Regions from separate parts of the Rhizobium sp. F40D2 genome, predicted to be linked through region 2. Evidence: predicted binding sites of a transcription regulator. Region 2 holds the regulator's gene; the other holds the start of a gene.
The links. Region 2 encodes PhoB, which activates phosphate uptake and scavenging genes when phosphate is short. Its sites were predicted from a motif close to TGTCATNNANCTGTCAT; they were not measured.

Region 1: ACS4RS_RS06930 (DUF1045 domain-containing protein) is a predicted target of PhoB. The motif match lies at 857-873, and genes of this name have one in related genera.

The regions. Positions count from the first base shown of each region.
Region 1 covers NZ_CM131436.1:1,410,052-1,413,466, forward strand. Annotated here, with positions in the region: gene phnE (phosphonate ABC transporter, permease protein PhnE) at 1-820, shown strand, start outside; gene ACS4RS_RS06930 (DUF1045 domain-containing protein) at 965-1,660, shown strand; gene ACS4RS_RS06935 (alpha-D-ribose 1-methylphosphonate 5-triphosphate diphosphatase) at 1,674-2,813, shown strand; gene phnN (phosphonate metabolism protein/1,5-bisphosphokinase (PRPP-forming) PhnN) at 2,810-3,406, shown strand.
Region 2 covers NZ_CM131436.1:1,029,291-1,032,705, forward strand. Annotated here, with positions in the region: gene ACS4RS_RS04930 (aspartate aminotransferase family protein) at 1-641, opposite strand, end outside; gene ACS4RS_RS04935 (GcrA family cell cycle regulator) at 1,067-1,600, shown strand; gene phoB (phosphate regulon transcriptional regulator PhoB) at 1,842-2,525, opposite strand; gene phoU (phosphate signaling complex protein PhoU) at 2,668-3,381, opposite strand.

The DNA.
Region 1 (3,415 bases), 380 kb from region 2:
TGTCAGCATCTCCGTCGACCGGGTGAAGATCCGCAAGCGTTTCATCGGCTGGGCGAATTTCATCTTCGACACGCAATCGTCCTTCTTCGACAAGCCGGTCGGCGAGGTCATCGGCCTCATGGTCTCCGGGCCGCGCATCAAGCCCGACCAGTCCAACCTGTCGCTCGCCTTCGACGACATCTGGAACAACAGCGAATGGCAGCACGGCGACGTCTGGACCAAGCTTTTCCAGACGATCGTCATGGCATTCCTCGGAACGCTGCTGGGATCGCTCACTGCCTTCCCGCTTGCCTTCCTGGCGGCGCGCAACATCACGCCGAACCGGCTGCTCAATCAGATCCTGAAGCGCTTTTTCGATTTCCTGCGCTCGGTGGACATGCTGATCTGGGCGCTGTTCCTGACGCGCGCCTTCGGGCCCGGGCCGCTTGCCGGCAGCGGCGCGATCTTCCTCACCGAGACTGGTACGCTCGGCAAGCTCTATTCCGAAGGGCTGGAGAATATCGACAACAAGCCGCGGGAAGGCATCAAATCGACCGGCGCCCAACCCGTACTCGTCCATCGTTACGGCATTATGCCGCAGATCGTTCCCGTCATCGTCAGCCAGACGCTCTACCAGTGGGAATCGAACGTGCGCGGCGCGACCATCATCGGCGCCGTCGGCGCGGGCGGCATCGGCCTCAAATTGTGGGAGGCCATGCGCACCAACGCCAACTGGGAAAACGTCGCCTACATGGTCATCCTGATCCTAATCGTCGTCTTCATTTTCGACGCCGCCTCGAACGCTTTGCGCCACCGGCTGATGGGCACGAAAACCCACTGATCCATCCGCTCGAAAGGTCGTGGCGGCGCTGCCCGCCATCATCATTCTGTCACGGAAATCTTTTAGCCGGGAGCCTGCTTGCGGTTCGCCGCCAAATCACTGCACAGTGCGCTCCCCGTTTCGACGATCCCCAGGATAAAAGCCTTGCGCTACGCTCTCTATTTCTCGCCGCCGAAGGATGATCCCCTGACCGGCGCGGCCTCGCTCTGGCTCGGCCGCGATGCTTTTACCGGCGAGACCTATCCTGCGCCTGATGAAGCGCAGCTCGATGCCGCAGAGCAGTTCGAGCTGACCGCCGACCCGCGCCGCTACGGCTTTCACGCGACGATCAAGGCGCCGTTTTCGCTCGCCGCCTCCGTTACCGAGAAGGATCTGATGGCGGTCGCCGAGGAGTTTGCCGCGCGCACTGAAGCTTTCGAGATTCCCGAACTGGTGCTCGGCCAGCTCGGCCGTTTTTTTGCCCTTGTTCCCGGTTCTCTTCATCAACCTCTTCAGGATTTCGCCGCGAAGGTGGTAAGGTCCTTCGAACCGTTTCGCGCAGCGCTTTCCGAAGCCGATATGGCGCGGCGCAACCCGGAGAAGCTCAGCGACAGCCAGCGCGCCAATCTGCAGCGCTGGGGTTATCCTTATGTGATGGAGGATTTCGGCTTCCATATGACGCTTACCGGCCAGGTGCCCGAGACACGCGCCGCGGTGATGAAAGCCATTCTGACCGAGCGGTTTGCCGATTTCACCGGCCGGCCGATTACGATTTCCGGCCTTGCCGTCTTCACCGAGGAAACGCGCGGCGCCCCGTTCAAAGTTCATTCCTGGCTGCCGCTTTCCGGCGCCAAAAGCTGAAAGACCCGACGAGATGAGCAAAGAGACCGTGTTTTCCAACGCCCGCATCGTTCTCGAGGATGACATCCTCGCAGGCTCGATCCTCATTCGCGACGGCAAGATCGCCGACATTTCCGAGGGAAGCTCGGTAGCCGGCGAAGATTTCGAAGGGGACTATGTCATTCCTGGCCTCGTCGAACTGCATACCGATCACCTCGAGGGCCATTACCAGCCGCGTCCCGGCATTCGCTGGAACAAGACCGCCGCGGTCCAGGCGCATGACGCCCAGATCGTCACCTCCGGCATCACCACGGTATTCGACTGCCTGCGCATGGGGGCGGATGAGGACGGCGGCTTCGAACATGGCGAGATGCGCGAGATGGCCGATGCCATCCAGTCGGCGGAGCAGGAAGGCCGGCTGCGGGCCGAGCACCTCCTCCACCTGCGCTGCGAGGTCTCGGCCGACAATGTGCTCGAACATTTCGCCGATTTCGAAAACGACCGGCATGTGCGGCTCGTCTCGCTGATGGACCATGCGCCCGGCCAGCGGCAGTTCCAGACGATGGATCAATATATCTTCTACTACCAGAAGAAGCGGGGCCTGAGCGACGAGGTCTTCGCCCGTTTCGTCGCCAAGCGCCAGGCGGAATCGGCGCGCAATTCGACGCCGCATCGCAACGCCATCGCCAAGGTCTGCGCCGAGCGCGGCATCACGGTGGCAAGTCATGACGATGCCACGCTGTTGCATGTCGACGAGGCGATCGACAACGGCGTGCGGCTTGCCGAATTCCCGACCAGCTTCGACGCCGCCCGCGCCTCGCACGAGCACGGCATGAGTGTGCTGATGGGGGCGCCGAACATCGTGCGCGGCAAGTCCCATTCCGGCAACATCGCCGCGCGCGACCTCGCCGAGATGGGCGTGCTCGACGTGCTATCCTCCGATTACGTGCCGCTCAGCCTGCTTCATGCGCCCTTCATTCTTGCCGATGAAGTCGAGAGCATAACGCTGCCGAAGGCGATCGCCATGGTGACGTCGACCCCCGCCCGCACCGTCAGCCTCGACGATCGCGGCCGGATCGCAACCGGACTGCGCGCCGATCTCGTCCGCGTCCACCGCGCGCATGGTGTGCCGGTGACACGCTCCGTCTGGCGCCAGGGACGCCGTGTCGCATGAGCCCGCGCGAACCCCACGCCGCAGCCGGAGCCGAGCGCGGCATCATGGTCGTCGTCGTCGGACCGAGCGGCGCCGGCAAGGACACGCTGATGAACCTTGCGGCCCGGCGTTTCGCCGGCCGTGAAAACGTTCACTTCACCCGCCGCGTCATCACCCGTCACCGCGATGCCGGCGGCGAGGATCATCTTTCCGTCTCCCTCGAAGGCTTTGCCGCGATGGAACAGTCGGGCTCCTTCGCCGTCTGGTGGGAAGCGCACGGCCTGAAATACGGCATTCCGGCCGAGGTCTCGGTGGCGCTGTCACGAGGCCATATCGTCGTCGCCAACGGCTCGCGCTCGGCGCTCCACCGCTTTCAAGCCGCCTTCCCGCGGCTGAAGGTCATCAACGTCACCGCCAGCCCCGAAGTGCTTGCCGGCCGGCTGGAGGCGCGCGGACGTGAGACACATGAGGATATCATGGCGCGGCTCGCTCGCGGACCGCTGACGGTGCGCGGCGAATACGACGTGACGGAACTCGACAATAGCGGCTCGCTCGAAGAGGCCGAGCAGAAGATGATCGCGATTCTCGACGGGCTGCTCGCCGAGGTTCACTGACCGGGTCGG
Region 2 (3,415 bases):
ATCAGCAGCAGGCCGTTTTCGTCGCAGAGCTGGCGCAGCGCCTTCATGAACTCTGGCGTGGCTGGGCGCACGCCGCCCTCGCCCTGCACCGGCTCGATAAGGATTGCCGCCGTGGCATCGGTTATGGCGGCCCGGACGGCGTCGATGTCACCGAAAGCCACCTGATCGAAGCCCGGCGCCTTGGGGCCGAAGCCTGCGAGATATTTCTCCTGGCCGCCGGCGGCGATGGTCGCCAGCGTGCGGCCGTGGAAGGCGCCTTCGAAGGTGATGATATGGAAGCGCTCGGGATGGCCCTTGGAAAACTGGTAGCGTCGCGCCGTCTTGATCGCGCATTCGAGTGCCTCGGCGCCCGAATTGGTAAAGAACACCTTGTCGGCGAAAGTCGCCTCCGTCAGCCGCTTGGCCAGGCGCTCCTGGCCGGGGATCTCATAGATGTTGGAGAGGTGCCAGACCTTATCGGCCTGTTCCTTCAGCGCGCCAACCACATGCGGGTTGCTGTGGCCAACGGAGGTAACGGCGACGCCGGCGCCGAAATCGAGATAACGCTCGCCGCCTTCGGTGATCAGCCATACGCCCTCGCCTCGCTCGAACCGCAGCGGGGCACGAGAATAGGTGTCATAAAGCGGCGCGGCTTCGGCCATGGCGCGGGTCTCCCGATCAGCGTTATTCAACAACAGACTCCGGCTAAGAAAACCAGGTCCGGAAAATTAAAAATGCCGCCTCGCGGCGGCCAGCGGTACTATTTCCTTTTCGCGCTGCAATGTCAACAAAACTGCGCCCTTAGCGCATGCAGCAAGCTTGTACAGCGGTGTTTTCGACCTTCAACAGGCATTATTGCAGAAATGACACGCAGCGGAAGCAAGTTGGGGAAAACTCGGAATTCGATTCATCCGGATTCATGCGACTCTTGTCACGGAGTCAGGCTCACACTAGGTTAAAGTTCAATTACTAGACTGCATGCGGCGGAACTAGTCACCAAAATTGATCAAGCGTTTCTTGTTTCGGAGGCTTCCGGGACAACGGTGAGGGATTCTGCCATCACCAACGCAAAAGGTGGAGACAGGGCATGAACTGGACAGACGAGCGGGTCGAGAAACTCAAGAAGCTCTGGGCCGAAGGACTGAGCGCCAGCCAGATCGCGGCGCAACTTGGCGGTGTCAGCAGAAACGCCGTGATCGGCAAGGTGCACCGGCTGAGCCTTCCCGGCCGCGCCAAGGCCGGCGGCACGGCCGCCACGGCGCGGACGCCGAAACGCAATACATCGGCGCCGCGCGCACCGAACTATGCCTCGCGGATCGCCACCCGCACCGTTACCCGCCAGCAGGGCGCAACGATGCTGAAGGAAGAGATCGAAATCGAAACGGTCGAGGAAATGGAATACGTGCCGAAGGGCAACGTGGTCGTGCCGATCTCGCGCCGCCTCGGCCTGACCGAACTGACCGAACGCACCTGCAAGTGGCCGGTCGGCGATCCGCTGAAGGACGACTTCCATTTCTGCGGCTGCGAGTCCCCCGACAATTCGCCCTATTGCAGCTACCACCAGCGGCTTGCCTACCAGCCGGTCAACGAACGACGCCGGGCGGCAGCGCGGGCGAGCTGAGCGGGTAAGACATTGTCGACATGCGAAAACGGGCTGCAAAGCCCGTTTTTTTGTGGGGAATGGGTTGGGGGTGGCTGCCCCTCATCCGGCTGCCGCCACCTTCTCCCCGTAGACGGGGCGAAGGGGATATGCCGCAACGTCTCCGTCCCTCGCCTACGCCTCGCATGGCACGTCCCCTCTCCCCGTAAAACGGGGAGAGGGCTAGGGTGAGGGGCACTTGTTCGACTTTATCGGAAACCCCTCAGGCTTCCATCGAATAACCGGCACCGCGGACGGTGCGGATGACGTCCTGCATGTTGGAGAAGTTCAGCGCCTTGCGCAGGCGGCCGACATGGACGTCGACGGTGCGTTCGTCGACATAGATGTCGTGGCCCCAGACGCCGTCGAGCAGCTGCGAGCGGGAGAAGACCCGGCCGGGCGACGACATCAGAAATTCCAGCAGGCGGAATTCGGTCGGGCCGAGGCGGACTTCGCGGCTCTTGCGGTGGACGCGGTGGGTTTCGCGGTCGAGTTCGATATCGCCGCATTTCAGCACGGTCGACAGCACCTCGGGGCGGGCGCGGCGTAGCATCGCCTTGACGCGGGCGACGAGTTCCGGGGTCGAGAAAGGCTTGACGACGTAATCGTCGGCCCCTGTCGAAAGCCCGCGGACGCGCTCGCTCTCTTCGCCGCGCGCCGTCAGCATGATGATCGGCAGGCGCTCGGTTTCCGGCCGCATGCGCAGGCGCCGGCAGAGTTCGATGCCGGAGACGCCGGGCAGCATCCAGTCGAGGATGAGGAGGTCGGGCGTGCGCTCCTGAAGCCTGATTTCGGCCTCGTCGCCACGAAGGATGGTATCGACCTCGAAGCCCTCAGCTTCGAGATTGTAGCGAAGAAGCACGCTCAGGGCTTCCTCGTCTTCAACAACTGCAACTCTCGGGATCATGCGTGTCGGTCTCCTCGCGCATGATCCTTAAACCGGGGATGATTTAAGCAATGCATCCTGCGCAAAATCAGAAAATTGGCTGCGACCTCTTTGCGCGCCCCACATGGGCGCGCATACAATCTGCTGGTGGGCTGGTGCGCGGCTATTCCGTGACCGCGCCGACGGTGTTGGCGCTGTCGTCCTTCGGACGGTCGCCTTCCGGCTGTGCCCCGGTTGCCATGTAATAGATCGTCTCGGCGATGTTGGTGGCGTGGTCGCCGATGCGCTCGATGTTCTTGGCGCAGAAGAGCAGATGCGTGCAGCTGGTGATGTTGCGCGGATCTTCCATCATGTAGGTCAAGAGCTCGCGGAACAGCGAGGTGTACATCGCGTCGATCTCGTTGTCGCGTTCGCGGATCGCATTGGCCTTGTCGGCAGCGCGCGTCGTGTAGACGTCGAGCACTTCCTTGAGCTGGACGAGCGCCAGCTCCGACAGGTGCTCGAGGCCGCGGGCGAGCTTGCGCGGGACGCCGGTGCTCTGCACGGCGATGACGCGCTTGGCGGTGTTCTTGCCAAGGTCGCCGACGCGTTCGAGATCGGCGGCGATGCGGATCGAACCCATGATTTCGCGCAGGTCCGAGGCCATCGGCTGGCGGCGGGCAATGGTGACGATCGCCTTGTCGCCGATTTCGCGCTCGGCGTGATCGAGGATCACGTCGTCGGAAATGACCTTCTGGGCCAGCGCGGTATCGCCGTTGACCAGGGCGCGTACGGCCTCGCTGACCATCTGCTCGGCCAGGCCGCCCATTTCGGAAATCCGCCGGGACAGGAACTTCAGATCATCATCATAGGCAGAAAAAATATGTGTCGATGCCATGGGGCTTTATCCTCGAATAACGGGAAGGCTCGGT